DNA from 3 places in the Mucilaginibacter inviolabilis genome. Region 1 is predicted to be linked to each of the others. Evidence: riboswitches for the same ligand, from Rfam matches in the RefSeq annotation. Region 1 holds a riboswitch; each other region holds the start of a gene.
What was found. A riboswitch is a leader RNA that binds a small molecule or an ion and turns the genes downstream of it on or off. The one in region 1 is predicted to bind S-adenosylmethionine.
Positions count from the first base shown of each region.

Region 2: another riboswitch for S-adenosylmethionine. It lies ahead of G7092_RS08040 (protein-disulfide reductase DsbD N-terminal domain-containing protein); the one in region 1 lies ahead of G7092_RS24775 (acyltransferase family protein).
Region 3: another riboswitch for S-adenosylmethionine. It lies ahead of G7092_RS03885 (O-acetylhomoserine aminocarboxypropyltransferase/cysteine synthase family protein); the one in region 1 lies ahead of G7092_RS24775 (acyltransferase family protein).

Region 1 covers NZ_JAANAT010000004.1:287,123-291,413, forward strand. Annotated here, with positions in the region: gene G7092_RS24760 (HAMP domain-containing sensor histidine kinase) at 1-57, shown strand, start outside; gene G7092_RS24765 (hypothetical protein) at 162-641, shown strand; gene G7092_RS24770 (bestrophin family protein) at 666-1,598, shown strand; gene G7092_RS24775 (acyltransferase family protein) at 1,755-2,843, opposite strand; SAM riboswitch class I at 3,266-3,374, opposite strand; gene G7092_RS24780 (hypothetical protein) at 3,509-4,291, opposite strand, start outside.
Region 2 covers NZ_JAANAT010000001.1:2,002,382-2,006,672, reverse strand. Annotated here, with positions in the region: gene G7092_RS08050 (family 2A encapsulin nanocompartment cargo protein cysteine desulfurase) at 1-1,124, opposite strand, end outside; gene G7092_RS08045 (family 2A encapsulin nanocompartment shell protein) at 1,108-2,028, opposite strand; SAM riboswitch class I at 2,178-2,292, shown strand; gene G7092_RS08040 (protein-disulfide reductase DsbD N-terminal domain-containing protein) at 2,500-2,946, shown strand; SAM riboswitch class I at 3,390-3,494, shown strand; gene G7092_RS08035 (peroxiredoxin family protein) at 3,720-4,291, shown strand, end outside.
Region 3 covers NZ_JAANAT010000001.1:986,875-991,165, forward strand. Annotated here, with positions in the region: gene G7092_RS03875 (hypothetical protein) at 1-436, opposite strand, end outside; gene G7092_RS03880 (trans-sulfuration enzyme family protein) at 516-1,631, shown strand; SAM riboswitch class I at 1,821-1,931, shown strand; gene G7092_RS03885 (O-acetylhomoserine aminocarboxypropyltransferase/cysteine synthase family protein) at 2,185-3,510, shown strand; gene G7092_RS03890 (homoserine O-acetyltransferase family protein) at 3,599-4,291, shown strand, end outside.

The DNA of each region.
Region 1 (4,291 bases):
GACGTTGGTAAAGGTACCGAGATCAAGGTGTTTTTACCTGTAGAGGCATCGGCGTAAAACTCTAATCAATTTCTAATAACTTTCTTAGATCATCTTAATTATTGGTGGCTACACTTGTATCAAACAAAACAGTACAAGTTTAACCATTAATAATTACGACTATGAAAACGCTGTTCATCCCCACCGATTTTACCTACCAATCGCTCCAAAGTATACCAACCATAGCTCAGCAATACTATCCGCAAAAAGTAGATATCAGGCTGGTACACATGCTGAAGATTACTGATAACATAGGCGAACTGCTGATGCTGTCGCGTCGTTCAACTGAGTACAGGCAGATCCCTGATAATTTTTATATCCGCTGCCGCGATCTTGAAAAAGACTTCAGTCACCTGATCAACCGTATCCATATCGATATTTTTTATGGCAGTACCGTGGCGGTTTTTAATAACTACCTGGATGCACATAACGTGGATGCCATTGTGCCACCGCACGATAACTATCAGTTACTTTTTAAAAATAGCATTGACCCCGAAGTGCTGATTGAAAAATGCGGCAAACGGGTGCTTGACAACACAGAAACAGATGGCATAATAGTAAACCTCATTGCCAAGGAGCCAGAATTAACAGAACAAGAGTAATTAACCCCTAAATTATTAAATATCATGCTACTAAAAGAAAACATCCCGGTTACCTATGTATTCGGAAAAATAAAAAAAGAACTCATCATGGTGGCCATTTATGCCTCGGCTATTTACCTGGTGCATCAGTACTATGACTTGAGAGAAGTTTCCATCCCCTTAACGGTACCTACCATATTGGGTACTATTATATCCCTGTTACTGGCTTTCCGGTCAAATCAGGCATACGGTCGTTGGTGGGAGGCCCGTATTTTGTGGGGCGGCATTGTGAATGATTGCCGTACGATTACCCGCCAGGTACTCACCTTTGTTGACAGCAGTATTGACGGCGACGAGAAGTGGGCGCTCAAAGAACGGATTGTAAAACGGCAGATAGCCTGGTGCTACAGTTTGAGCCGCCACCTGCGTAAACAAGATGCTAAACAAAACCTGGAGGCGTTTTTAAGCGATGATGATGTCCGGAATATTCGTAATGTAGATCATGTGCCGCTGGCTTTAAATGAGTTACAAGGGCATGATTTGCGCACTTTGTACAAACTGGGTTGGGTTAACGAGTACCAGCAGGTAACTATGGATGGCACCCTGACCAGTTTTATGAACTCCATGGGTGGATGCGAGCGGATCAAGAATACCGTATTCCCGGCTACATATAGCGTGTATATACACTGGCTAGTATTGTTTTTTGTACTACTGTTACCTTTTAGCCTGATGGAGTCTTTTGGCATATTACAGGTGCCGCTGGTGATCGCTATTTCGTCGGCATTTTTCCTGATCGAAAAAATGGCTATCCATTTGCAAGATCCATTTGAAAATATGCCGACAGATACTCCTACCACCGCCATCAGCCGGAAAATTGAGCAGGATCTGAAACAAATGCTGAAAGACGAAATGCCACAAGTGACCGATATGGTGACGAACAACCAGCAGCAAAAACAGGCGGCATTCTATATTTTATAATAAGGTTATAAGTAGTTAATAGTTAATTGATTGCCTACTGAGCGAGTGGTTTTTGGCTCTCCTGTTGCTTTAAATCAAACAGCCCGGCATCCTTAAAAAAGGAGCCGGGCTGTCGTTTGTTATAAGTATATGGAAAGTTGAGGACATGGTTAGTATCTAAGCCTGCTTCCTTTTAGCTGTCAGATATCTGCGTACCGGTATATCATAGATCACCATCACCAGGTAAGCTATTCCAACCAGCAATATGGCCGAAACCGGGATAATTAATCCCAATTGGCCAGGCCCCGGTTTGTGAGCAGCGTAATACTTCCCAAACATCCACATTACCGAGTAATGGGTCATATACAATGGGTATGATATTTTTCCGCAGAATACGCACAATTTCTTTATCCCCTGGGTTAAGGCTGCGCCTGCACCTAAGGCTATTAATAGCGGGAAGTAAAAGAGCACTACCAGGGTTTCGGAAAGCCAGTTCCATTTAGTAGAGAAAGGCATCAGGAAAGCTAAAGCCAGCAGCGCCGCCAGTCCTAAAAAGCCCAGTTTGTTTTTGATGATCCAGTTAAAGCGATATACCAATAAGCCGGCTAAAAACGAATAGCTGATGCGGGCGCCGCCATCCCAAAAGTTGCCCTTACCCCAGCCGCCCATCAGGTTTCCGGAATGAGAAGCCACAAAACAAAGACCTACTGCCGCCAATATCGCTAACACAAGCAATACCCGTTTATTAACACGGCAAAGGACAAAAGCATAAACAATATTGGCTATATACTCCCAAAATAGCGACCATGCCGGAGCGTTAAAGCCGAATTGGTTAAAATAACGATCTGGCATTACCGGGAAGGGAATAAGCAGTATAGACATTAAAAATAACAGGATTAGCCTGCTTGCGCTGTACAGCTCCGGGTGACCGCCAAAAGGATCAAAAAGAAACGCTAACAGGCCCAGTACCGAGCCAAAAATAACTAAAGGGTGCAGTCTGATGATCCGGGATTTAAAAAACTCCATAATGCCCATTTTACCAATACGGTCGTCATAAGCATACCCGATCACAAAACCCGACAGACAAAAGAAAAAATCGACTGCAAGGAAACCATGCCCGATAAAGTTTTGACTGTAATCGGAATAGGCTATTTCCATAAAATGGAAAATTACCACGGCGAAGGCCGCGATACCACGCAAGCCATCAAGAATTTCAAAGTGTTGTTTAGTTTTTAGAATCTCGTTATTGAGTTTGTGTTCGATCATTAGTGTTTGGTTTATACAGGATAAAAGCAGCTGCACCGGGGTTGTGCATAAATTCCAAGAATACCAAATAATAACGATTTAGCCAATTTTTTTCGATTTGAAATTTGGCAGGGAACCGAAGGCTTGCTGTATGCCATGTAGATTATTGGGAATTTATGGCCTTAGAAGCCTTGCCCATCATGGTTCGACGGAGATCACCGAGACATCCATGTTTTATCTTTAATGTTATGTGATTTCACCATCAAAGTCCCTGGATTTTATCTCAGGGCGATAAATAGTATAAAAGTAAGGGAGAAAATTTGACGTCGCGGGCAGATTCGAACTGCCGTAGAAGGTTTTGCAGACCTTAACCTATCCTCTCGGTCACGCGACTTTTTAAAAAAAACTATAAATCACTTATGGAAGATGGAAGGGTAAGATCTTATTTATCTTTCTCCTATGCGGAGCAGGAATTAGCACCTTTTACATTATGCGGATGTACAGGTTGCTAAGACGTCTTTGGGCCTTTCCCTCAGTCTTTCTTGATAAGCGTGATAAAGAACTATTTGTCGTTGTTGACACTGCAAATATAAAATTGTTTTTATATAAATCCTATAGATTTAGTAGAATATTTTATTCTTTTAATGAATTTTGTATTTATCTGTCTTAATTTCAGTAGATTAAAATTAATTGGCAGGAGTTATACGATATACACCATCGGTCCTTACGGATATAATGCTGCCATCTTGTAGCTGATAATCGCTCACCACATACAGATTACCGTTACCGTCGGCCTGAACAAGTTTTACTTCTTTAGTTTTCAAATTTAAGGTATAATACCCGTCTATTTGTACCTGGGTACTGTAGTTGAAGGTTCTGTAAAAAGTTAAGATATCGCCTTTTATATTGGCTATCACCGGAGGGTAAGTTCCGTCTCCATAGGTATAGGCTGATTGATATACAGGGGAACCATCTTTATAAACGCTGAAGGCAGTTAATATATCTTTAGCTGTATTTTCCTTTGCCGAACTCACAAATGCATAGCCCGAAGTATTATCAATATCAATTAAACCGGAATTTTGATCAAGATTCAGCGGGGTAGACATAGAGCCATTGGTAGTGTTAATCAAATTATTAGCATACAGGATATGGTTTGCACTATACTCGTTTATGCGGGTAAAATCAAAATTATCCAATGAATATTTCACTTTTGACAGATCGGCCAGATTAATAAGCGAAGCTGTTTTATCTTCAAATATAGGATTGGTTACCAATACATGGTTATTGACAATACGGGAAATCCGGCCGTAACCCGAAGATACAAAATCAACAAAAGTTGATTGTTGCGTGTTTATATTGTATTTAGCTAACGTAACCCTGTCGCTACCCCGGTCAATAGTTACCGGTGGAACACTGGCTGTATTTTTATCACCGTAAATAAGTAACTCATTATCTGATACAGCTCTTAT
Region 2 (4,291 bases), on a different contig from region 1:
AGTTTCAAACCCTTTTTTACTGCCAGTTGCTGCCACGGAACAATGTTGGCATGATGTTCCAGGTGGCTTACTACAATTTCGTCACCGGGTTGCAGATTTTGCTCGCCCCAGCTTTTGGCTACCAGGTTTATGGCTTCTGTGGCCCCCCGTACAAAAATGATCTCATTTATGGAGGCTGCGTTCAGGAAGGCCTGTACTTTTCTGCGGGCGCCTTCATAGGCATCAGTGGCCCTTGCCGCAAGTTCATGGGCGGCACGATGGATATTGGAGTTTTCGTGCTCATAAAAATAGCTGATGCGGTCAATTACCTGTTTGGGCTTTTGCGTAGTGGCAGCATTATCAAGCCATACCAATTGTTTGCCATTAACGCGTTCCTGTAATATCGGGAAATCGCGCCGGATAATATTTACATCAAAAGGGAGATCTATAATATTACTGATCCCCGCTTTTGATGCTTTATCAGCCGTGGGTTTTACGCTCGGTAAACCATGGTTGCCATTTAAAAAGTAGAATGGTATTTCCGGTGCTAACGGTGCCCCGTTAAAAGGAACGGAAATACCGGGACTGGAAGTGTTTATTCCATCAAGCACTTTTCGCAATTCAGTTTCAAAATGCTGATCCTGTTGATAAGGAAGCTGTAGCAGGTTGTCTGGAACTACAGATAACTGTTCGATAGGAAATTGCTGCTTTGTTGGATTATGGGAGATCAGGTCTGTTTTCTCTAAATAAGAATCATAATTAAATCCCTGTTGTGCCGGTAACTGCCCTCCAAAAGCAGGCGAGCTGTACGCAGGCGCAGAGGGTGAAGTTTGTTGACTACCATTTAAATTAGGATCGGTAAAGCTGGTTTGCGGATCTTTCAGATTTACGGCATTTCCCTGGTTTATGGCTGATGGCGAAATTCCGCCCCCACCAATGGTACTGGGCGGAATAGATTGATTAGGGGCAGCAGGAGCTTCAAAGGAATTAATATCAGGCAGCTCGCCCAAAAGGGACTGACTTTGCGGGGTAAATGCCGGAGAATGACTGAAGAAACCTGTTGGACCGGCTTTAAAAAGCTGATTGGCCAACTGTTCCAGTTCCTGTGCGCTGGGTATATTGTCTGGATTAATATTTATACTCATGATAGTTACCTAAATCAACATCTTCTAAAACAGCAATGGCATCATCAACTAAAACAGCCAGGGAGCAATAAAGCGAAACCAGATAAGAAGCGATGGCTTTATTGTTGATACCCATAAAACGCACGGATAAACCGGGCGATTGTTCTCCGGGAAGACCTGGCTGGTAAAGCCCTACCACACCCTGCCTGCTTTCGCCAGTACGTAGAAGAATGATCTTCGATTTATTATTGACAATAGGTAATTTATCAGATGGAATAAGCGGTATACCTCTCCAGGTAATAAATTGCGAGCCAAAAAGCGATACTGTTGGCGGCGGTACGCCCCGGCGGGTACATTCGCGACCAAACGCCGCAATGGCCAGTGGATGCAGCAAGAAAAATCCTGGTTCTTTCCAAACTTTGGTTATCAGTTCATCCAGATCATCGGGAGTAGGAGGGCCGAGCCTTGTTTTAATTTTTTGAGATGGGGCAATACTGCTCAGTAAACCATATTCAGGATTGTTGATCAGTTCGCTCTCTTGTCTTTCCTTAACTATTTCAATAGTAAGGCGCAGTTGCTCGCTGATCTGATTATAAGGTTTGCTGTACAGGTCAGAAACACGTGTATGTACATCCAGCACCGTGTTAACAGCGCTTAGGTTATACTCACGTGGATTTTCTTCATAGTCAACAAAAGTTGATGGAAGCTCGCGTTCATCACGCGATGAGCAATCAACCTCTACATTGTTGGCATCAACAACCTTATTTAACCGGTAAACGCCAGATTCAACAGGGATCCAGTTTAATAAATGTGTTAACCATCGTGGTGTAATGGTTGACAATTGCGGAACGGTACGTGTTGCTACTGCTAACTGTCTGGCAGCTACATCGCCAAGGGCTGTTTGTTTTGGTTTTTGATCGGGCATTTTTTTGATGGTAAATAATTATCTTAAAGAATGATTGATGAGGAGCTGTTTAATCAATGGCTACCTGCTTTGCAATGATAAGAAATAAAATATATTAAATCTATAGGATTTATAGATTTAATTATATATTTGCCACATCAGTTCTTTAATACTTATCGAGATAAGACGGAGGGAAAGGCCCCATGAAGTCTTGGCAACCTGTACAAAATTTATAAGATGTAAAAGGTGCTAATTCCTGCTCCTGCTAAAGGGGAAAGATAAGAAGCTACAGGTTTATATAAATATCTCTACAGCTCTGTCCCCGGTAAGTTTTATAGAATACAAATTGATAACTGAAAAATTATAACCTGGCTATAAATGAAAACCTATCAAACCTTAATCAGTGCCTATCATGCAGATATGCATTGTTGTTGCTAACAATTGAAGCGTTCAGCAATAAAATAAACCTACATCTTCAGCACATTACCCCGAATGAAAAAACTATTACTAGTATTCTTAACATATATCATCAGCACGGTTTCTTATGCACAGATCCTGGCACCTGTAAAATGGTCGTACGGGGCAAAGAAGATCGATAACGAGCAAGCTATTGTATTTATAAAGGCAACCATTGATAAAGGCTGGCATATTTACTCACAACATCTTGCCGATGGCGGACCGATAAGTACTTCTTTTAAATTTACCAAAAGCGATAATTATATACTAAATGGCAATACCTCAGAGCCTAAAGCAGTAAATAAGTATGAAAAAGCCTTTAGCATGAATGTGCAGTACTTTGAACAGTCGGTTACGTTTCAACAAAAAATAAAGCTTAAAAGCGGGCAGGCATCGGTTAATGGTACCGTAAATTATATGGTATGCAGCGATAAGCAATGTTTGCCGCCCGAGGAGGTTGAGTTTAGTATCCCGGTAAAATAAAAAAGCGTAATACTTAAATTAATATAGTTTAACAGATCAATCGCCACCAACTGAGCTGTTAAATGGATAGCAAAACTGAAGGTTATCTAAACCACCTATTTTGCGTCCGGCTTATACAACAAATACCATGAATCTGAAAATGAATTCTCTCACTAACGCTCACATACAGAATGGTGGCATCCTTTTCTGTTGTTACCAGTATTGTTAATTCGCACAGTTCATCCCGGAAATTGATCCTGAAATAAGATCAACATCCTGGCTGTACTAAGTGCGTTGCTTTGCTATGGTGGTAAAACAGGCGTGTGCTGTACAGTCCAGGATGTTGATTATATTAAAAATTGAACTAAACTAAAAATATTATACTAAATCTATAGATTTACTTGTAATTATAAAAATTGTTATTATCTTTACAGCATTCTAATTAACCCCACCATTAATTAGTTGATTTATAAAGACGAAGGGAGAGGAAGTCTCGATGATCTTCAGCAACTTTTCAGCTTGAAATAAGTGCTAAACTTTTTTCTGAAATTTTTTTAGAAATATAAATTAACTATTGTCATGAAAACATTAAAGTATCTACAATCTTATGTGCGACCAGCATCAGCCTTGCGATGTTGCAGTATTCAGTTTGCCTTTTGGTTTTAAGCATTAACAGCTAAAATTTTTTTGTGTGCTTTTTCCGGTCTTTAACAGGGCCATGGGATTGTTGTGCCCAAATCTCAAATCCGGCAATTATCATAGTAAAACTTCCAATAACTAAATTTTATAAAAATATGAACATTCACAATTATTTAACTAAAGCAAAATGCCTGTCATTAGGTTTGCTGATCAGCGGCGCAACGTTAGCTGCGGATAAAAATCCTCCCTCCAAATTTATTAAAGAAGGTGTTTGGCGAGGTGTATTTACAGTAAGTGAATCGCAGGTACCCTTTAATTTTGAACTAAAAGGTAAAGATGCCGAACACGCCGTATTTACGCTGATCAATGGTTCGCGCCGTGATAATTTCCATGTGAAAGCAATAGGCAAAGATTCTGTTTACATAAAAATGAATACCTATGATGCGGCTTTAGTAGCTAAAATTGAAGACGATGGTAAAATAAGTGGCGAATACCGTAGCCTGGTACCCGGTTTCAGAGGCAACTCACTGCCTTTTACTGCCGAATACGGTAAAAGCTATCGCTTTGTGGAACCTGGTAAAGATGTTGTCCCAAAGGCAGATCTTTCCGGTAAATGGGAAATCAAGACCTATAGTAAGGAAGCCGTCCCTGCATCTATCGCCATTTTAAAACAAAAAGGTAATAAACTTACTGGGGTTGTGATGACCGTAGTAGGTGACACCCGTGA
Region 3 (4,291 bases), on a different contig from region 1:
TGCCGTTGTTTTTTGCTTCAAAATAAATGCTGTTGGATTTCTTATCAGCCTTAAGCCAAACGGTTTTAGCCTTTTGATAAACAGCATCTAAAGTAAGTGACTCATCTGTGTCGTTAGAATGTGTATTGATATGGTCAGCGTCTTCGTGCCATTGTTTTATGGTATCTTTTTGACTGGTGCCGTTTCGCCTAAGTTGCGTCGAAATAAAATCACGTGAAACAATTTTACCATTAATTACACTGATTTTAGTCTCCGATCCATAACCGAAAACAGATCCCGAGCTAGTGGTATATTGATATGAATTTTGTGCGTTGCTTTTGAAGCTTAACCAGATGTTATAGCTTTTATTAAAGTCGCTTTCATTGGCAATGTTATCTTTTTTGCAGCCAGCCATTGAAATTAAAATAATGATAGCGGATAAGTAAAGTGTTTTCATGATGCAGGTTTTTAAATATTACGGAAAAATTATTTCCCCCGCTACACCTTATAAAAATAATCTTATTTAATTTGGCCAAATGAAGATTGAAACTATAGCTATCCATGCGGGGAATAAAAAGGACGAATCGTCAAAAGCTGTAATACAGCCTATTATATTATCTACCACTTTTGAACGTGGTATTGATGGTGATTTCCCGGGCGGGCATATCTATAGCCGGTCATCAAACCCTAACCGCTGGTCGTTGGAAAATGTATTGGCTAAGCTGGAAAATGGTGTGGATGCGGCTTCTTTTTCATCGGGTAATGCTGCGGGCATGTCGATTTTCCAGTCGCTGCCCGCGGGGACGCACATTATAGCGCCCGATGATATGTATCATGGCTTACGTAACCAGCTTAAAAATCTGTTTGCCGGCATTTTAACTTTTGATTTTATCGATGTAAACGATACAGAGGTGTTGCAGCAGCACATCAGGCCAGAAACAGGATTGATATGGTTGGAGACTCCATCAAATCCGCTGCTTAAAATAACTGATATCAAAAAGGTAGTGGCTATTGCCAAAGCCAAAGGTATCAGAGTGGTTTGTGATAATACCTTTGCTACTCCGATATGCCAGCAGCCGCTTTCATTAGGAGCAGATATCGTGATGCACTCAGCAACCAAATATTTTGGCGGCCATAGCGACCTGATGGGTGGCGCATTAATTACTGCCGAAAAAAGCGAGTGGTGGCAAAAAATACGCCAGGTACAGGAAATGGGGGGCGCTATCCCCTCTCCAACTGATTGTTATTACCTCGTTCGTAGTATTAAAACATTGCCCTATCGGGTTAAAGGCCATGTACAAAACGCTCAACTGCTGGCTGAGTTTTTAGAGCAACATCCTAAAGTTGAGCGGGTGCTATATCCCGGTTTGCCATCGCATCCGCAACATGACATCGCTAAAGAACAAATGCTGGCTTTTGGCGGCATGTTATCCTTTATTGTTAAGGGTGATGAAAACGATACGCATAACATCATCAATAAACTCAGCTTATTTACTCGTGCCACCAGTTTGGGAGGAGTTGAAAGCCTGATAGAGCACCGGGCAACTGTGGAAGGGCCTGATACCAAGACTCCAAGAAATCTCCTCAGAGTATCTGTTGGCTTAGAACATATTGATGATTTAATCGCAGATTTGAAGCAAGCCTTGAGTTAAGGATAAAGGTGAAGGGCGAAAGGTAAAAGGCTTTTTTATGGTCATCCACATAAAACTTTTTGCCCTTAACCTTTCACCTTTTACCTCAAAGAAAAATTTAATTTGGTTTTTTAAATTATATCACCCTATATTTGCAACAATATTTGGTAGCGATACCATTGATCAATTCTCCGCGATAGTTCGGGTTTTGATTTATAAAGAAGCGGCGAGAGATCAGGCTCAATGACCCGCTGGCAACCCTCCAAAATTGGAGAAGGTGCCAATTCCTGTCCCGGAAAATAACCCCGGGGAATATAAATTTATAACCATGAAAAGTTTAATTAAATTTAGTCAGCACAACATTTTTAATACCTCAAACGGTAACATACAATCTATTTGCTCAAATATCAGCAATATGTGTATGTGTTGCTGCTGCTGATCGACTTAACACGTCCTCTTTTTCCGATCCCGAAAAACAAACGTGTTGCAACAACTGGTAAAGATCATTTACCGGCAAGTTAAAAATCCATCAAATCGTCAAAAAATTAATTAAACACATTTCAATCTTACAACTATGTCTGCCAACAATTTAAAATTCGAAACCCTTCAATTACACGCCGGCCAGGAAGCCGATCCAACCACTGGTTCACGCGCTGTACCACTTTATCAAACCACCTCATACGTATTTAAAAACGCGGAGCATGGTGCTAATCTTTTTGCGCTGAAGGAATTTGGGAACATCTACACGCGTCTTATGAACCCCACTACCGATGTTTTTGAAAAACGGGTAGCGGCTTTAGAAGGCGGTGTCGCAGCTTTGGCTACAGCATCGGGGCAGGCGGCACAATTCATTGCTTTAAACAATATATTACAGGCTGGTGATAACTTTGTGACCTCTCCTTTCCTGTACGGCGGAACCTATAATCAGTTTAAAGTAGCTTTTAAGCGTTTAGGTATCGATGTTCGTTTTGCAAAAGATGATACTGCTGAAAATCTAGAAGCTTTAATCGACAATAAAACCAAAGCCATTTACCTGGAAACAGTAGGCAACCCGGGTTTTGCCATTGCTGATTTTGAAAAGGTAGCAGCATTGGCTAAAAAACATGACCTGCCCCTGATTGTCGACAATACATTTGGCGCCGCAGGTTATTTATTTCGCCCATTGGAGCATGGTGCACATATCGTGGTAGAATCAACTACCAAATGGATCGGTGGACACGGAACCAGCATTGGAGGTGTTATAGTTGATGGAGGTAATTACAACTGGGGTAACGGTAAATATCCACAGTTTACAGAACCATCTGAAGGTTACCACGGGTTGGTATTTGCCGATGTATTTGGTATTGACGGCCCATTTGGTAACATCCAGTTTATTATACGTGCCCGTGTTGAAGGTCTGCGTGATTTCGGCCCTTCACAGTCGCCGTTTAATGCCTGGTTGAATATTCAGGGTTTAGAAACTTTGTCATTACGGGTACAACGCCATGTAGATAATGCGCTGGAATTAGCTAAATGGCTGGAGCAACATCCGCAGGTAGCTAAAGTTAGTTATCCGGGTCTGCAATCGTCACCGTATCATGCGTTGGCAAAAAAATATTTAAAAAATGGTTTTGGAGCGGTGTTGTCATTTGAGATTAAGGGCGATAAACAACAGGCAAGTCATTTTATCGACAGCCTTCAACTGGTAAGCCATCTGGCCAATTTGGGTGATGCCAAAACGCTGATCATTCAACCATCTGCTACAACGCATCAGCAGCTTTCTGACGAAGAACAGTTATCTGCTGGTGTAACACCAACATCGTTAAGGGTATCAGTAGGCATTGAACATATTGATGATATCAAGGCCGATTTTGAACAGGCATTTGCCAAAGTAGAGCAGCTTGCCGCAGAGTTAGTATAGTTTTTTTTAAGTGATATAGTAAAGTTATAAGGGATGGTTTTAAGTCTGAACCAAAGATTTGAAACCACCCGAATAACAAAACAAAAGGATGAATACAGAAATATTTAAGTACACAGAAGCATTTGAATTCGAATCGGGCCAGGAAATACAGGATCTGGAAATTGGTTTTCATACCTATGGCAGACTGAATAAGGCGAAAGACAACGTGATCTGGATCTGTCATGCCCTTACCGCCAATGCCGATGTATTTGACTGGTGGAAAGGTTTGGTAGGTACCGGGTTCCTTTTTAATCCCGAAGAGCATTTTATTGTGTGTGCCAATATCCTGGGTTCGCCTTATGGTACAAGCAATCCACTAAGTGTAAACCCGGTAAGTGGGCAGCCTTATTATCAAGCGTTTCCGCAATTTACTATTAGGGATATCGTAAAAGCACATCAGTTACTCGCTGATCATTTACAAATCAATAATATACATATTTTGATAGGTGGTTCACTTGGCGGTCAACAGGCAGTTGAGTGGGCTATTATAGAACCTGAACGGATCAAAAACCTGATCCTGATAGCTACAAATGCGCGTCATTCTCCATGGGGTATCGCATTTAATGAGTCGCAGCGTTTGGCTATTACTACCGACCGTACTTTTTATGCCAATACGCCAGATGGTGGCCAAAAAGGGCTTAAAGCGGCCAGAAGTATAGCTCTGCTCTCCTACCGTGGATATAAAACTTATTCCATAACCCAACAAGAGGAAAGCGATGATAAAACGGATGATTACCGTGCA